2 regions of the Pseudoalteromonas sp. Xi13 genome follow, and region 2 is predicted to be linked to the other one. Evidence: riboswitches for the same ligand, from Rfam matches in the RefSeq annotation. Region 2 holds a riboswitch; the other holds the start of a gene.

Region 1 (9,585 bases), 1.7 Mb from region 2:
CAGCCCGTTTAGGCATTGACCGCGAGCAATGCCTCGCTAATTTAGCTATTTTAAAAGCCAATACCGAGCTTCGCGATAAAGTAACCGAAGTGTTTAATGAAAAAGGCGATTACAGCGCAACCACTAACGTTGATTACTTACTTTACGATGGCTTTACAAGCCATGCCGACAAAGCTAAATTTGCGATTATTCGCGATGCTAAACCAGACGAGCTAGCGGGCTTAAATTTAGATTTTGAAGATAAAAAGTTCAATACATTACTGTTTAGATACCGCGCGCGAAACTGGCCTGAAACGCTCAACCAGCAAGAGCTTGACCAATGGCGTCAGTATTGCCAAAACAAGTTAATGCACGGAGAAGATCAACCCTCAATTAGTGCACAAGATTTTATGATCACCCTTGAAAACTTGGCCCATGAGCACGACGACAGCGAAAAAAACCTAACCATTTTAAAGGCTTTGTATAACTACGCGCAAAGCATGTAATTTAGTTTAAGTTTGTGTAGAACACTTTTAAAACGCGACACTTTAGCAATAAAGTGTCGCGTTTTTTGTTTTATATAACTTTACTACTACAATCAAAGCCAAAATTTTTTGCACAAAGAGAAACGAATGAGAAGTAAATGAGAAAACATAAAGGCCAACAACAATCTTTTTAGAACTATCACTGCCTCTAAAAGCAAAGCGCCTCTTATCCTCTTTGTGAATAAATTACTTTACGGGCTTTGCCCGTCACGTAAGCAAGCTTCGCATCTACAAGTAAAACCCATATCTACACCAGCGTGGTAGAGGTAGAGCTTGCTCACGTGAAAAGCGCAGCTTTTAAATGCTTAAATAAAACACGACTCACAAAGAGAAGCGAATGAGGAGTAAATGAGAGGGCAAAAAAAATAAACCTTTTTAGATCTATCTATTCCTCTAAAGCGCAGCGCCTCTTATCCTCTTTGTGAATAAATCACTTTACGGGCTTTGCCCGTCACGCAAGCTGCGCATCTACAGCGGTATACTCAAAAAGTTATTTTTTGTGCAGTGCTTCAATGCGTGCTAGTAAGCTTGATGTATCGTATCGGCCGCCACCAAGCGCTTGTACGTCGGCGTAATATTGATCAACCGTTGCAGTCATCGGTAACGTAGCGCCGTTGTTTTTAGCTTCATCAAGCGCGATGCCTAAATCTTTGCGCATCCAATCTACGGCAAAACCAAACTCGTACTCACCTGCCCACATTGTTTTGTAGCGGTTTTCCATTTGCCACGAACCCGCAGCCCCTTTTGAAATGGTTTCAATTACCTTTTCACCATCAAGCCCTGCTTGTTTAGCAAAGTGTAAGCCCTCGGCTAAGCCTTGCACTACGCCGGCAATACAAATTTGATTAACCATTTTACATAACTGCCCTGCGCCCACATCGCCTAATAACTGGCTAAAACGGCTATATGCTGCCATTACGGGTTGCACTTTAGTGAAAACAGCTTCGTTACCGCCAGCCATGACTGTAAGCACGCCGTTTTCAGCACCTGCTTGTCCGCCTGATACGGGCGCGTCTATAAAATCGATACTTTGCAAGGCTGCTTTTTCTGCTACTTCACGGGCTACTTCGGCCGATGTCGTTGTATGGTCAACCAAAATGCTATTAACGGCCATCCCCGCTAAAACACCATTTTCACCATAAACAACCGCACGTAAGTCATCATCATTACCTACACACATAAATACAATATCAGCATTATTAGCAGCTTCTCGCGGCGTGGTAGCAAAACCTCCTGCATACTCATCTACCCAGCTTTGCGCCTTTGCTTGAGTGCGGTTATATACACACACATTAAAGCCCGCTTTTGCTAAATGCCCTGCCATTGGGTAACCCATTACCCCTAAACCTATAAATGCAACATTGATTGACATAAAAGTGCCTTATTTTCCTGCTAACTTAGAAACTATGCCCGATTATGTCAATCGGCTGCTTAAAAAGCGAATTAAGTCTTTATAAATTTCCAACGTAAGGAAATAAGTAGGTAACCATGGATAGTATTTATCAATTTAGTGCCCCTTTATACAACAGCGAAAGCTTTGCGCTTAGCCAGCTAAAAGGCAAAACAGTACTTATTGTTAATACAGCAAGTAAGTGTAATTTTTCGGTGCAATTAAGTTCGCTAGAAAAGCTCTATCAAGAATATAAAAATAGCGGTTTCACTATTTTAGCGTTTCCGTGTCATCAATTTGGCCAAAACGAGCCGCTTGATAACCTCGCAATTAAAGACTTTTATCAAGGACAATTTGACGTGTCGTTCAAAGTGTTTGGTAAGGTAATGGTAAATGGGCCCGAGGCGCATCCGCTGTTTAATTACTTAAAGTCGCATACCCGTGGTATTTCGCAAAACCGCGCAGTAAAGTGGAACTTCACCAAGTTTTTAATTAACCCACAAGGTCAGCTCGTTGCACGTTATGCGCCGCGCACCAAGCCCGAAACGCTTAAACAGGTCATTGAGGCAAACTTACCTAGCGCACTAAACGCTAATAACTTAAATAACGCAAAAATAATACCCAACTTTAATGCATTAAAAGGCGCTTAATTATTCTAAATCAATAAACGGGTGGTTACTCAAGCATGCTTTATTAAACTAGTTTAAGGTTACGTATAATACCAATCAGCAATAATACTTAATCATTTTTAGGGGCTAAACGTGTCGCTCTCTGCGTTAAAAAACTCTCATTTACGACTGCATGGATGCAGAAGGTAGAGCAATGCAGGAGCAATTGCCGAGAACAACTAAATAGCGAATTTTTTGCCTTACTATCAACGCGTTTTTCCATCCTCAAAATAGATCACTTGATTATACGGATTGCTATAACAGCTAGGCTTTGGAGTAAATAACATGAACATTGCTTTTTTTAGTACGCAAAAATACGAGCAGCCTTTTTTTGAGCGCAGTATTAGCAAACACCCTCAAATAGAGATTTGTTACTTTGAGCAAGCACTGAACGAGCAAACAGCCCTGCTTGCTAAAGGGTTTGATGCTGTGTGTGTATTTGTAAACGACACAGTTAACGCCCTCGTTATTGAGCACCTTGCTGAGCAAGGAATTAATACTATTTTACTTCGCTGCGCAGGGTTTAATAATGTTGATTTAGTAGCCGCCAAAGCACACAACATTAAGGTATTACGAGTACCCGCATACAGCCCAGAAGCCGTAGCTGAGCACTGTGTTGCACTTATGCTTACCCTTAGCCGTAAAACACATAAAGCCTATAACCGCGTACGCGAAGACAACTTTGATTTAAACGGTTTATTAGGCTTTAACTTACACAACAAAACAGTTGGCATTATAGGCTGTGGTAAAATTGGCCTTGCCCTTTGTAATATTTTAAATGGCTTTGGCGCGGATGTTTTAGTGTGCGACCCTTATGCAACACCTGGCAATTACACCATCACCGATTTAGATTCGCTGCTTACTCAAAGCGATATAATTTCACTGCACTGCCCACTGAATGAGCAAACACACCATTTAATAAACGCCGATGCATTTAATAAAATGAAACCTGGGGTAATGCTAATTAACACTTCGCGCGGTGCGCTACTTAATAGCAAAGCGTGTATAAATGCGCTTAAAACTAAAAAGCTAGGGTATTTAGGGCTTGATGTGTACGAGCAGGAGTCAGAGCTATTTTTTAAAAACCACAGCGACGAGATAAACCAAGACGATATATTCTCGCGCTTAGTTAGTTTTAAAAACGTATTAATAACTGGCCACCAAGGCTTTTTTACTCAAGAAGCCCTTAGCGAGATTGCCAATACCACCATACAAAACGCAATAGAAATTAATGAACAGAGACCTTTAACCAATGAGGTTTTATAAAGCCGCGGCCCATTAATTTAGCTTTACCCGTTTTGCTATTCACATAACGGGTAAAGCTTAAAATACTTTAGCCAAACGCAACGTTTGCAAAAACAAGAGTCATTAATACTGGGCACACAAAACGAATGTATTGAGCAAACCAGTAATGCGTGCCGGTGCTGGCTTTATGAAGCTTATTACCGCGTTTCCACATCCAACCTGCGGTTATGAAATAAAATAGCCCCATAAGTGGAAGTTGGTACTGAGTAAATAGCATGATTACTAAACCAAATAACCACTCAAAGTTTAATATTATTGCACTAGCGCATATTAACACCACTAGGCTAACGGCCCACGTTGCTTTAGTACGATCTACGCGGTGGTTTTCTACTAAAAACGCTACCGGTATTTCTGTGGTAGAAATAGTAGATGTAACCGATGCAATCGACATAAGTACAAAAAACAGTAACCCAATTAGTAAGCCAATTTCGCCCATGGTACTAAAAAGCTCTGGCAAAATAGCAAATATAAGCTGCCCTTCACCTATAAGTTTTCCGCCGCTAAACACCTCTACCCCGTTATGCTGCGCTACATAAATTGCAGGCACTATCAGTAAACCTGCTAAAAATGCCACGCTGGTATCAAGTAGTGCAACGCTTGCAGTTAGTTTTGGCAGGTTTGCATCTGGCTGCAGGTACGAGCCATAAATCATCATGCAGCCAACCCCTAATGAGAGCGAGAAAAAAGCCTGCCCCATTGCAGCAATGATTAAATTTGGGTCAAGCACTTGGCTAAAATTAGGAATTAAATAAGCAGCAAACCCTTCGCTGGCGCCTTCTAAACTGGCTATATAAAAAATTAAGCCAATTAGTAGCACCAATAACAATGGCATTAAACGGCGTGACCAGGTTTCAATCCCAGATTTAACCCCTTTTAAAATAATACTGGCGGTTAAAATAAGCATAAGCGGCGTAAATATAAAATTACGCACCATAGAGTCGCTGTGTAAAAATTCGCTTGCGGCGGTAAAACCAAAAAATGTAGTAATAGGCTCTATGGCGTAAGAGAGCATCCACCCAGCTACAATGGAATAAAAGCTAAGCATAACCACAGCGCCCGCAAGGCCAATATATCCTGCGGCAGCACCTACTTTTTTGTTGGTATTTTGCCACGCATTACCCAATGCTTTTACTGGGTTTGCTTGCGCTTGGTGGCCTAAATAAAGTTCGGTATAAAGCGCAGGTAGCGCAAGTAAAAATATAACTACAAAGTAAACCAATAAAAATGCACCGCCACCATGGTTGGCCGCCTGCGTAGGAAAACCCCAAATATTACCTAAACCCACTGCTGCGCCTGCAGCGGCTAAAACAAAACCAAAACGGCTTTGAAATCCATCACGCACTTGTGCCATACATCTACAAATTCTGTTATTCTTTGATTATTGTGAATTAAACCATATTTAATGCCAACTGAGTAATAAAATTGCTTTTGGCATAAATAAGCGCTGTTAACCGCTCATAATTACAGCACTCACTTATTTTAAGCGCGTATGACTAACCACTTTTTTAAAAACACCCTAAGTATTGCTCCCTCTTTTTATAGCGATTTATCCCCTAGCAACAATACTATTTTAGTGTTTAATGCCAACACACTTAATTTAGAACACCTTGATTTAACCCAATACCTAAGCCCATTTGAGCTAAGCGTTATAAATCGCCGTAAACGAATGCAAGCAAAGCAAGAATATCTAGCATCGCGTATATTACTAAAGCAACTTGCAAAGCATACTCAGCCCCAATACGCACACATACCGCTTAATAAAATGAGCACCCACTTTAATGAAGAATGCTCAAAACTACAGCTCCATATAAACCACACCGTTATAAATACCTGTATTTCGCACTCGCATGGCTTAGTTGGCGTTGCACTTAATGTTACTAAGGCGGAGTTTGGCTTTGATATTGAAAAAATAAACTTAAAACGCCCATTCGAAAAGCTCGCTAAGCATTTTTATAATAAGGCTGAAATTGCCTTAATTACCGCCCCTTTGGCTATAAAAGAGCAAGCTCAGAGCTTTTTTAGAATTTGGACCTTAAAAGAAGCACTCGCTAAAGCAACTAGCCGCCCAATAGCGCAATTGCTTAGCCCAAATGTATTTGATGAATTTTCTTTGTTAAACCTTACAGCATCGAGTAACAGCATAACGGTTGCCAATGAGGAGTTTGATATAAGCGTGGCGCATAAAAAAAGCACCGACTGGCGGTGCTTTATACTAAATAACTTGGATACTTAATAACTTGGCTTTAAAAGCTTAAGCAGCGCTTTCTAATAAGCGGCTGTGTATTGCTTGTACCACGGTATCTGATTCGCTTTGCTCTACTAAAAAGCATAAGTTGTGCTTACTTGCACCATGACAAATTAATCGAATATTAAACTCTTTTAGTACGTTCATTAGGTTCATTTCGTGCTGGCGTAGCTGTATTTCAGAGCCTATAAGCGCCACTAAGGTTAAGTTGTTTTCAACCGATACATGACAAAATTCGGCCAATTTATCTAAACACGCTTGCTCAAGCTCAGGTCGCGAGGCATTAGGCGCGTTATCGAGCGTAATGGCAACACTAATTTCTGAGGTAGTAACTAAATCTACCGATATGTTAAATTCACTTAAAATAGTAAATACACGGGCCAAAAAGCCACTTGCTAATAACATTTCTGGGCTTTTAAGCGTTAGCAATATTTGGTTTTTACGCTGCGTAACGGCACGAATACCTGGCTGCTGCGATTTTTCACGCTCAATCCACGTTCCTCCGCGCTCTGGCTCGCGGCTAGAGCCTACAAATACATTAATATGGCTACGGCTTGCTGGTAAAATAGTTGCAGGGTGCAATACTTTTGCGCCAAATGTCGCCATTTCTGCGGCTTCATCAAAGCTTAAACGGGCAATTGGCGTTGCCTTAGCGCATAAACGCGGGTCGGTGCTAAAAATACCCACTACATCGGTCCAAATGTGTACACTTTTAGCGTTAATAGCCTCTGCTAATAACGCCGCACTGTAGTCAGAGCCACCACGACCAAGCGTTGTGGTTTGGCCAAATTCATCACTACCAATAAACCCTTGTGTAACTATTACTTGCTCATCTAATAACGGAATTAACAGATCTTTAGCGGCTTGTGCAGTGGCCGCAACATCGGGCGTTGCTTTACCAAATTGGCTGTCGGTTTTAAGCACTTTGCGTACATCAAACCTATCTGCATTTAAGCCTTTTAAGCGCAGCACTTGAGCAAATAAATAAGACGATAAACGCTCGCCAAAGCTAAGCAGCTCATCGTGTTGTTGATCAGTAGTGAGTGTTTCAAGTGCTAACGTTTGAAACGCTTTTAACGTCTCGTTAAAACCTACGGCTAAATCGGCCTCAAGCGACAACTCATCTAAAATAGCCTGTTGAATAGCCAATACGCCATCTATGTGTGCTTGGCGCTGCTCTTTACTAAGGTCGGGTTTGCACAGTGCAACTAAGTGGTTAGTTACGCCGGCACTGGCGCTCACAGCTACAATACGTACGCTTTTATCTGCAACAATAATTTCGCTGCAGCGACTCATCGCTTCAAAGTTTGCAACACTGGTTCCGCCAAATTTGGCAACGATGTAATCTGATTTTGCGCCTGATACTGTTTGTGGCACTGATTGGGTAGTCATTTCGTCTCCTTTCGCGGTATCCAAACCGCTAAAAAACAAGAAGAACTTGGCAAAGGAATGCAAATAAGATGTGTCCGCTGCCAGAAGCTCTCCACCTAAGTTGGTGACAGTTTTGGGGATTCAGCCCCATAAACCGAAAAACACGGTTGACGTAACCTTGTTTTCCTCGGCGAGTACTTCCCTCTTTAATGGTTATGGGCGTTCGTCACCTACCATTAAATACCTAAGTATCGCACCTCTTCTGAATGTTGTATTAACCTGTGGCTAATAAAACAAAACCCCACTGTGTAGCGGGGCTTTGAAAGTTATCGTTTAGACGTCTAGCTGTCAAGGTGTTTTAGCTAATATAACGCGAATAATTTAGCCAAGGTTTACATTGCTGGCTACTTTTACAGCGCTTAATGTAACTCACCTGTACGCCAGCTAAAAAAATGTGTAAATTAAGCCAGTTAATAACGAGTACTTTTTATTATAAAAATATAAAAACTACGCTCTGCTTTAAGTGTAGTTAACTCATTACTAGGATGTATCACCGCATTATGATCCCAGCTAAAAAGCTGCTTAACACCCTTAGCGAACACTGGGGTGTTTTAGAGCTATTATTTAAACGTTTTAAAATGGCCGACTTTAGCCTCAAAGACGTGCAAAACGCCATTAAGCAAAAACACCCCACGTGGACAAACGAGCGCATATACAAAGAAACAAATCGTTTGCTCAATCAAGACATACTTATTCCATTGGCTAAATCATCCCAGCTTGAAATAAACCGCGCCATTGCCGATTTTGCGACCTTTTTATTACAAGAAGAACACCTAGGTTTAGCACAAGAAATTAGCGTTTTGGTTGATGATTTAGCACGCCTAGGAAACCGATTAGATAATGCCGGTGAAATAGAAGACTTTGACGATTTACGCCGCTATAGCCGCATTATGGATGATCGGGTGCGTAAAATAATGAAGCTTTACGCGCACAACGAAAACGCTATTTTAAACATTGTTGAGCAAGCTAAATCTGATCACGCGGTGCAATCTTTGCAAAAGCGCTACAAAGCGGTAATAGAAGCCTTTGACGAATACATAGAGCCGATGCTTGAAATGGTCGATATTCGCGGTGACTTTCATGCCTGTTTTACATTGATTGAGCAGCAAATAAGTAAGCAAATAGAGCACATTGAACGCTCAGGCAAAGCCTACAGCGACAAACGTATGCTTGAGCAATTGCGTACTCGGATACTCGAAATGCATTTAGTTGGCCGCGAAAGCTTACGCAAAAGTGCCGATATGCTTATGCCACTGCGCGAAGAGTTACGCCGTAATAACCTAATTACCCGCCAGGCAGCAAAAGTGCTTGGCCTTGTGCGTAAAAATGGCGTAGACAACATGCTAAGCGCGGTACAACCAAACTTTGTAAGCGATGCGCAGCGTTATTCGCTTGGCCAGCAGCGTCATATAGTTGCCTATATGGCAAGCTTGGTAGAATTTGAACACGAAGAATACCAGCTCCCAGAGCAACAAGACGTGCCGGCATTTGTCACGCCAAACATTCCTGATTACCACGATGTTAAAACAAGCTTTGCAAAACGCTTTAATAAAAAACGTAAAAAGCCCCAGCCATTGCTGCAATTTTTAGATGAAAGCTACCCAGAATTAGACGCCGACGAAATGCTATTTTTATATCAAAAACTAGTCAGCGACAGTGAAATTCACATTAGCCAAAGCGATGAAAAAACACGCGTAAAAATTGCCGGCCAGCATTTTTCGTTATACCCATTTAATTCTGCGCCTCAGCCAGATACACAGGCAGACGAGTAACACATGACACATATAAACTTAGACGAGCTTACGCACCTACAAGCCATTAATAAAAAATTAGGTGCGGGTTACCATATTTGCGAACAAGACAACGTAATGTGGCAAGAGCTTGACCAGCACATAGAATCTTATAGCGCCTTATTTAGCGCCCTTGGCCACGATTTAAAACACGACAGCCGCGGCTTTTACTACTTTGCCAGCGACGAAAGCACGCCAAACATGGGTAAAATATCCCGTGCTATTGCACTGA
Region 2 (9,585 bases):
GTTCAAATAGCTTAAAATGCTGTTTGCATCATCAAAGGCGGCTGCTAAATCTATTTTTTCTTGGCTGCCTAGCTCTACTGTAAAGGCCTCAACCTGTACATTGAAGTCCCTGCCTTGCGCACTAAGTGCATCACTTAGATGCCACCATGGGCAAAAGCTAGCTTCATCCATTGCGCCATCAAAGTCGCTTGGAATTAGCAGTACGTGTTCAATATTAAAATAACGTGCGCTGTCGCTGGCATACGTTGGACAGTACAGATGCTTACTTGAAATAGGCCCCGTATGTAAGTCGAGCACGAGATCGGCTTGATGCGCAAGCTTTTGCAGGTTAAGCGCAATGCGTTTACCGGTATTGAGCAAGTAAGCTGGGCCGTTAAGTTTGGCATCTATTTCATCAAGCAGGGCTTTTTTAAAATTACTTTTTAAAGCTGCATCGTCGTACTGGCTATGCTCGTGTGCAAACTGGGTGACTAAATCACTATTGTAGTGATACATACGGTTCCAGTTAGTGCCAGTAATAGGGTCGAATCGGCCAAGGGTAAATTCCCCTGATTTTTGATTACAACCAATAGGGTTAGCATAAGGTACTAAGGTAATGTCGCCTTTTAAATTGAGCTGTTTTAACTGCTCTAGCAGCTGAAAAATAACCGCGTTACCTTGTACCTCGGCGCCATGCATATTGGCTTGAATATACACGCTTGGCCCGCTGCCATCGCCTTTTAAGCGATACACCGGAATAGTTAGGGGTAAGCCGTTTGCTACTTCCCCTACTATAATGTTTTCTTGGCTAATGGGTGTTGTTATGCTCATGTTTATTACCTTAAGTAGTGACTGGCATCTTCTGCTTGGCGCACACACGTGAGCTCGCCATTTTGTAACACGTATTCTGCAGCTAGTTCATGGCATAAAAAATAGGGCATGCTTTCGGTAAAACCATAGGCGCCACATTGGCTAAACACCAGCCAGTCTTGCTCGTTTAAATCGCTTGGTAGGGTATGCTCGCCTAAGCAATCAAGGGCAGTACATAATGGGCCATATAAGCTCATTGCTTGTTCTGGCGCTGTTGATTCGCGCAGTAACGCCGCAGGAAAATCTTGGCTTGTAACAGCAGGGCGCAATAAGTGGTTAATACCACCGGTTAAAATAACTTGCTGTTGCCCGTAGTTTTGTTTGCACTCAACGACGGGGTTCGCGTAATGACCGCATTCGCCTACAGCGTAACGGCCAAGCTCCATCCAAAGCTCGTCTACACCCGCATCTTTTTTAATTTTTGCCAGCGCGGTGATTAATCCATCCCACTCAAGTGTTGCATCGTTTGGTGTGTAAGGAATACCTAAACCGCCGCCTAAGTCTAAAATTTTAAGGTTTATATTTAAGTTATTAGCCAAGGTGGTAAGCGGTGCAATCATTTGCGACCACAGCTCGCTTAGCTTTTGCGTGCTAAGCATGTTGCCCCACTGAAAAATATGCAGACCATCAAAATTAAGTGCTGGGTAATCGCCAGAATTGAGCGCTTGCCATTCATCGCAACCAAGCCCAAACGGAGTAAGGCTGTCACCCCCTAATGGGTTTTTTTCACCTTCTGGCCAGCGTAACTGCACACGCAGTAATACTTGCAGCTGCGTATTTTGCAGCTGCGCTTGCTGGTTTAACCAACGTACTTGATTGAGGCTTTCGGCAACAAAAATACGCACGCCGCGCTCAATAAAGTGTTTAATTTGTTTAGGGCTCTTTGCAGGCCCTGTGTTGAGCACGCGCTGTGAACTAATACCTTGTGCAAGGACTTGTTCAAGCTCACCTTTACTTGCTACGTCAAAGTTAAATCCGGCGCTGTCTAGGCATTGAATAACCTTAGAAAGCGGATTGGCTTTTACCGCATACCAAAGCTTTACATCGGATTGCGCAACTAAACGGGTAAGGTGTGCGTTTAGTTTGTCTAAGTCGTAAACAAAAAAAGGTGTATCAAGTTGCTGAGTAAGTGTATTTACGGCGGCCTTGATAGGCGTGCTCAAAAAGCTCATTATCGTAAAACCTCTTCTAGCAATAACGATGCATCGCTTTGCTCGTCGCGGTATTTAACAATGAGTGCACACGACATGCTTAAGCCTTGCTCACGAGCCCATTCGTTAGACGCAGGGCGAGAGCCTGGTATTACAATAGCGTACTCTGGAATTGGCTCGCCTTTATCTAGCTGGCGCTCGTTAACACAGTCGTAAACCGGAATAGTGGCAGATAAACGCACACCTGGCGCAAGTACCGCGCCTTTTTTAACCACTACGCCTTCAACAATAACACAACCTGCGCCAATAAACGCATCGTCTTCAACCACGACTGGGCTTGCCCCAATTGGCTCAAGTACACCACCAAGTTGAACAGCTGCGCTTAAATGTACATTTTTACCAACTTGTGCACACGAACCCACTAATGCGTGGCTATCAACCATAGTACCTTCGTCGATGTATGCGCCAATATTTACGTACGCTGGTGGCATAATAATAGTGCCTTTAGCTACGTAGGCTCCGCGGCGAACACTGGTGCCACCTGGTACCATACGCACGCCATCGTCAGTGCTAAATTCTTGCGGTGCAAGGTTGTGCTTATCAACAAACCCGCCTGCAAACTCGGTGTTAGTGCCATTTTTAAAGGCTTCTAAAATGCCTTGTTTTACTTCTACGTTAGCTTCCCATTGGCCGCTTTCGTTTTGTGATGCTGCGCGTACTGCGCCCGATTCTAAATTATTTAGTAGTTCTAACCAGCTCATTATAAAAACCTGTGTTTAATGCCAAGATAAAATGGTGTCGTTTGCAGTGGTAATGCAATCGGTTTGCGTTAACTCAAGATGCGTTAAAGGTGGACGCAACAGTGGGCTATTTAAACGCCCTTGCTGGTGCATTAGCACTTTTACGGGAATAGGGTTTGCTACAGCAAATAGGCTATTAATAGCCCGAGTCCACTGAGCAAATAAATTGGGGTGTTGACCGCTTAGGCTGCGCTTTACAAATTCATGTGTTTGCAAAGGCCATGCATTGGCCGCAACCGAAACTAAGCCTTTTGCACCTGCTTGGGCAAAGTAGGGCATAAGTGCATCGTCGCCACTGTATAGCGCTAAATTAGGCGCGGCTTGTCGGTATGCTTCAAATTGGGTGATGTTGCCACTGGCTTCTTTTAAAGCCCACAGTTTTGGGTGCGCTTTTAAGTTTTCAATGGTCTCGATAGGAATGCTTACACCGCTGCGCCCAGGTACGTTGTACAACATACACGGATGCGCGCTTTCGTTTAATAAGCTTTCGTACCAATGTGTTTGACCTACAGCCCCTGGTTTTGCATAAAGAGGCGAGCCTAATAAGTAGCTGTGAATAGGTAATTGGTTACAGTAGCTAACCCATTCTTTTTGTTGGGCCAAATTACTACCACCAACAGCAACCATAAGCGGTACACTGGGTTTTAATTGGCACACGTGCTCAACAATGCCTTGCTGCTCTTTAAGCGTAAGGGCTAAGCCTTCACCTGTGCTACCGAGCAGTAAAATACCGTTGTGTGCCGCTTCTTGTTCGCTAACAAGTGTTGTGAGCGTGTCGTAGTCAACATTACCTTGTTGATCAAACGGCGTAACAAGCGCTGTCCACAGTGCGTAGTCGTCTAAATTGAAGTTGTGAATCATCTCTTACGAACCTATAAGGTGTTCGAGATATTAAGGAGGCTGTATGATGTGAGCCGCATTAACGTCGTTCGAACAGTATTCGAAGAGCGAATGGGCTTAAAATAATAGGGCGCACGGCCTTATTATTTAAGACCAGAAGCTCTCCACCAAACTAATAAGCTGTTTTAAAACAGCTATTGGTGACAGTCGCTAGGATTCAACCTAGTCGCCCGAAGTAATTGCTTCGCAAAAGCGTTTACCTCTCGGCGGTATTCCCCTCACATATGCTCACTGGAGTTTGCGCTCCTAACATACGCTACCTGAATAACGCACCTCTTCTAGCCCTTTGTATTTTATTTAACCGCTAAAGGTTTAACAAAATACAATTTAAATAGGGTAATTGCGGCGATTAAAACATTTTAGCCGTCTAGGTGTCAAGTTGCAGGATACAGATTAGTTCATCGAAAATGTGGGTGGTTACGTATTGGCTGCTTTTCTCGTAAACTAACCCTATGAGCAGTGATGAGGTATTTAATAAGTATGGAAAAATTTAGCGATATTTATAAGCGAGCAGTAGAGCGAAAAGGTTCTGAAAAAATGCTTAAGTTATTACTCGCAAAACCCTTATCTAAAAAAGCATTAAGCGCATTAAGTGACGACGATTGGCTTGAAGAGTTTACCCGTAAAGTATTTCAAAGCGGGTTTTACTGGTCGGTAATAAACAGTAAATGGCCAGGTTTTAGAGAGGTTTTTTGGCAGTTTAGTGTTGATAAATTACTTATGATGCCGCCCGATATGCTCGAGCAAAAAGCAACTGATGAGCGCATTATTCGTAATTATAAAAAGGTAAAAACAATTCCTGAAAATGCCTACATGATCCACGAAATAGCTCAGGAACATGGCAGTTTTAGCAAGTTTGTAGCTAACTGGCCAAGCGATGACATTATTGGTTTATGGGCATATTTAAAAAAACACGGCGCCCGTTTGGGCGGCAATACAGGCCCGTATGCCTTAAGAGCGCTTGGTAAAGATACTTTTTTACTTTCGCGAGATGTAGAAAGTTACCTAAGAGCGCACAAAATTATCGATGGCGGCCTGCAGACTAAAAAATCACTCACTGCCGCAGAGGCGTTTTTTAACGAAATGCAAAAGCAAAGTGGTTTGAGCCTGCAAGAACTTAGCTTAATTGTGGCTTACAGCGTGGGCGACAATCGCGTAGGCATAAGCCAACAAACAGAGGATTAACCATGAAACTAGTGCCAAGATACACAGACATAGCAGATAACTTCGCAATAGAGGATAGTCCTTCAAGCGTTGCAGCTGCGCAATTACTTTTGTGGAACGAAGCGTTAGCACAGCAGTTTAATATAGATGTTGAGCCTGCGCTGCGCGCCAGTACTTTTGCTGGTAACGAGCCACAACCGGTAAATGCTGTAGCGCTTGGCTATTCTGGGCATCAGTTTGGGCACTTTTCGCCGCGCTTGGGTGATGGGCGAGCGCACTTACTGGGTGCTATCAGCGATGATAAAAATCAGCTGTGGGATATTCAGTTAAAAGGCTCAGGCGCCACGCCTTTTTCAAGAGGAGGCGATGGGCGATGTGCACTAGGCCCCGCTATTCGCGAGTATATTATGAGCGAAGCTATGCATGGCTTAGGGATTAAAACCACGCGGTGTTTGGCTGTTGTCGGCACAGGCGAAGCTGTTTATCGTAATCCGCCGCAACCTGGCGCAATTGTTACCCGCTTAGCAAGTAGCCATATTCGCGTTGGCTCGTTTCAGTATTTAGCAACTCAAGGTGATGTAGAGGGATTAAAAAAATTAGCAGATGTAGCCATTGAACGCCATTACCCAAGTATTCAATCAGCAGGGGCTCAGCGCTATTTAGACTTTTTAGCAGCCGTTATAAATAGTCAGCTAGCGCTGGTTATTAGCTGGATGCGAGTGGGCTTTATTCATGGCGTTATGAATACTGATAATACCTTGATAAGTGGCGAAACTATCGACTACGGCCCGTGTGCAATGATGAATACCTTTGATTTTGATACCGTATTTAGCTCAATTGATAAGCAAGGTCGTTATGCCTATGGTAATCAGCCAAATATTGTAAGTTGGAACTGCGCGCGTTTAGCTGAGAGCCTAATCCCGCTAATAGATGAAGATGATGAACAAGCTGTAAGTTTAATGACGCCGCTAATTAATCAGTTTTCTACGTTATTTAACGAGCAATATAATCAAATGTGGGCACAAAAATTAGGCTTAGCAGGTTATAACGAAGACGATGTAGAGCTTGTAAGTAAGTTATTATTGTTATTCCAAGAGCATAAGCTCGATTACACCAATACCTTTGATGCCTTAACCGAGTCACTAAAGGGTGGCAAAGTGCCAGATGAATTAACGCAATGGGCCATGTTATGGCAAAAAAGATGTGATGAAAACAGCTATAACCTAATGAGAGCGGCTAACCCAAGGGTTATACCGCGTAATCACATCGTCGAAGAAATACTTGCGCAATATAATCAACACGGCGAGAGCGAGCTGTTAAGCGACTTCTTAGCGGTGATGAGTAACCCATATGATAAAACAGCTAATTTAGCCCGCTTTCAAGAGACAGGTAAAGATGACAAGGGCTATCAAACTTTTTGCGGTACTTAAGTATTGTAATTAATTGTAAGTTTTTGATTATAAATAGTCATTTTTAAATAATGCAGTGTACAATGATTGAGCAGTTACACACTCGGTGTTATTGTGCGCATTCATAAAAAGTAACTATTTATAAATTACCATAATTTATTAATTGCAGATTAGGTAAAAATTTTTACTTAACCTACAATTGGTGGTTGGAATGCCTGTAGATCGTTGAAAAAATTTATAAACTTTATTTTTCGTTAAGTATCGATTAACAAAAGCTCGGGTAGTGTGTACAAAACTGGTTGAGCTAGTATTGATTAGCTACAATTTTCTAAGTTGTTAAAATGGGAAGAAAACAATGAAATTAAAATCACTTACAATTGCAATTGCGTTAGCTGCAACTAGCGCGTCTACATTCGCTGCCGATAAAGAAGAAGGTTTCTACATTGGTGCATTTGGTGACTACTATGATGCGTCATGGGAAAACATGCGCGCTCAAGCTGGCCTTGACGTAAACGAGTCAACTGGTTGGGGTGTAGAAGCAGGTTACCGTTTCAGCGATTACTGGAGCGCACGCCTTGAGTATGCAGATATGGACTTTAACGCGTTCGATAAAGCTGCGGGCAATCGTAATAATATCGACGGCGAGCGTTACGGTATTGATGCGCTTTACCACCTTGACGGCGGCCCTTTCTACGGTCTATTCGGTATTAAAGAAATGGACGTAGTAGATGACAACACATTCTTAAACGCAGGTGTTGGTTACCAACACTTTATTACTGATGGCTTTTTCGTAAACGCTGAAACTGCGGTATACCAAGGTCTTGATAAAGGTTACACAGATGTAGGTGCTAAAATTGGTATTAACTACTTATTTGGCCAAAACTCTATGCCTGCACAGCCTGTAGAGCCAGCGCCTACAGCAGTAGTAGAAGTACCTGTAGAACCTAAAGACAGCGACAACGACAACATCCTAGATAAAGATGATAAATGTCCTAACACGCCAATGACAGACGCTGTGGATGGCGATGGCTGTACTTTATACGAAGACCGTGAAGTAACAACAAGCTTATTAGTTACTTTCCCACATGATTCTGCACAAGTTGGTCAACGTTACTTTGACGACATTGCATCAGTATCTGAGTTCTTAAAAGAGCACGAAGATACAACTGTACTACTTGAAGGCCACGCGTCAGCGGTAGGTAACGCAAACTACAACAAGATGCTTTCTAAAAAGCGTGCTGATGATGTAGCACAAGAGCTAATTAAAGATGGCATTGCTGAAGATCGCATTACAACTGTTGGCCTAGGTGAAGAACGTCTTAAAAACACAGCTAACACGAAAGAAGCTCACGCTGAAAACCGTCGTGTAGAAGCACATGTAAAATCTATTGAACGTGTAAAAGTTAAGCGTTAATAGTTACTTACTTTATTTTAAAAACCCAGCTTAGTGCTGGGTTTTTTTATGCCTTTAAAACAGCATATGCAGTATTAGCCTGATTAAACAAGAATGATTATTACTTAATAAACATTCACGAAAATAGAATTTATGCTTACCACTATTCATAATATTTATAGTCGGTATAATCAGTTGCTTAGCTGGATGGATTTTCATCTATACATAAAAGCTTTATAATCCCGCGTTAGAATACTATAAGTATTGGGTTACTTTTTTTGCGCATGAGGCGCTACCGAATACTTTCACGTCACCAAGAGGGCAATATTGTGCTACAAGAATATCGTAAACACGTAGAAGAACGTGCCGCGTTAGGTATCGTACCAGCGCCATTAGATGCTCAGCAAACGGCTGATCTTATTGAACTAATTAAAAACCCACCAGCGGGTGAAGAAGAGTTCATCTTAGATTTACTAATCAACCGCGTACCACCGGGCGTTGATGATGCAGCATACATCAAAGCAGGCTTTTTAGCGGCAGTTGCTAAAGGCGAAGCACAATCTCCATTAGTATCTAAAGAAAAAGCAGCAGAATTATTAGGTACAATGTTAGGTGGTTACAACATCGCCCCAATGATTGAGCTACTTGATGACGAAACACTTGCGCCTATCGCTGTAAAAGGCCTATCAAACACATTATTAATGTTTGATGCATTTTACGACGTAGAAGAAAAAGCAAAAGCAGGCAACGAGCACGCTAAAAAGATTATTCAATCTTGGGCAGACGCTGAATGGTTTACTAACAAGCCAGCTGTTGCTGAAAAAATCTCTGTTACTGTATTTAAAGTAACCGGCGAGACAAACACTGATGATTTATCACCTGCACCAGATGCATGGTCACGTCCAGATATCCCGCTTCATGCTTTAGCAATGCTAAAAAATGAGCGCGACGGTATCACTCCTGACAAAGCGGGTGAAGTAGGTCCAATCACTAAACTTGAAGAATTAAAAACACAAGGTTTACCACTTGCATACGTAGGTGACGTTGTAGGTACTGGTTCTTCTCGTAAATCTGCAACTAACTCTGTGCTTTGGTTTATGGGTGATGATATCCCATACGTACCTAATAAGCGCGTTGGTGGTGTATGTTTAGGTAACAAAATTGCGCCTATCTTCTTCAACACAATGGAAGATTCAGGTGCGTTACCAATCGAGTTAAATGTTGATGAGTTCAACATGGGTGATCAAATTGATATTTACCCATACGAAGGTGTAGTTAAGCGCCACGGTACTGATGACGTTATCTCTACTTTTGAGCTTAAATCAGACGTAATTTTAGATGAAGTACGTGCCGGCGGCCGTATTCCTCTAATCATTGGTCGTGGTTTAACAGACAAAGCACGTACCTCTTTAGGTTTAGGTGCTACTGACGTATTTAAAGTACCAGCAGTAACAGAAGTGTCTGATAAAGGCTTTACACTAGCGCAAAAAATGGTTGGTAAAGCATGTAACGTAGCAGGTATTCGCCCAGGCCAATACTGTGAGCCAAAAATGACGACTGTAGGTTCGCAAGATACTACAGGTCCTATGACACGTGATGAGCTTAAAGACTTAGCATGTTTAGGTTTCTCTGCAGATTTAACAATGCAGTCATTCTGTCATACCTCTGCTTACCCTAAACCAATTGACGTAAACACTCACCATACGCTTCCTGATTTCATCATGAACCGTGGCGGTGTTTCACTTCGCCCAGGTGATGGTGTAATTCACTCTTGGTTAAACCGTATGTTATTACCAGATACTGTAGGTACTGGTGGTGATTCACATACACGTTTCCCATTAGGTATTTCGTTCCCTGCGGGTTCAGGTGCAGTAGCGTTCGCAGCAGCAACAGGTGTTATGCCACTTGATATGCCTGAG

Evidence for each region. Region 2 has a riboswitch for lysine ahead of dapA (4-hydroxy-tetrahydrodipicolinate synthase). Riboswitches for the same ligand answer to the same signal wherever they lie in the genome.
Region 1: it holds a riboswitch for lysine, as region 2 does, so the genes downstream of both, lysC (lysine-sensitive aspartokinase 3) here and dapA (4-hydroxy-tetrahydrodipicolinate synthase) in region 2, are expected to answer to the same signal.

The regions. Positions count from the first base shown of each region.
Region 1 is NZ_CP034439.1:2,182,634-2,192,218, forward strand. It holds gene sbcB (exodeoxyribonuclease I) at 1-485, shown strand, start outside; gene EJ103_RS09800 (NAD(P)-dependent oxidoreductase) at 1,015-1,896, opposite strand; gene EJ103_RS09805 (glutathione peroxidase) at 2,013-2,564, shown strand; gene EJ103_RS09810 (2-hydroxyacid dehydrogenase) at 2,868-3,848, shown strand; gene EJ103_RS09815 (sodium-dependent transporter) at 3,916-5,238, opposite strand; gene EJ103_RS09820 (4'-phosphopantetheinyl transferase superfamily protein) at 5,377-6,120, shown strand; gene lysC (lysine-sensitive aspartokinase 3) at 6,139-7,524, opposite strand; lysine riboswitch at 7,601-7,773, opposite strand; gene EJ103_RS09830 (hypothetical protein) at 8,064-9,335, shown strand; gene EJ103_RS09835 (hypothetical protein) at 9,339-9,585, shown strand, end outside.
Region 2 is NZ_CP034439.1:211,541-221,125, forward strand. It holds gene EJ103_RS01025 (succinylglutamate desuccinylase/aspartoacylase family protein) at 1-810, opposite strand, end outside; gene EJ103_RS01030 (PLP-dependent decarboxylase) at 816-2,021, opposite strand; gene EJ103_RS01035 (2,3,4,5-tetrahydropyridine-2,6-dicarboxylate N-succinyltransferase) at 2,021-2,761, opposite strand; gene dapA (4-hydroxy-tetrahydrodipicolinate synthase) at 2,777-3,661, opposite strand; lysine riboswitch at 3,790-3,986, opposite strand; gene EJ103_RS01045 (DNA-3-methyladenine glycosylase I) at 4,181-4,885, shown strand; gene EJ103_RS01050 (protein adenylyltransferase SelO family protein) at 4,888-6,294, shown strand; gene EJ103_RS01055 (OmpA family protein) at 6,629-7,687, shown strand; gene acnB (bifunctional aconitate hydratase 2/2-methylisocitrate dehydratase) at 7,996-9,585, shown strand, end outside.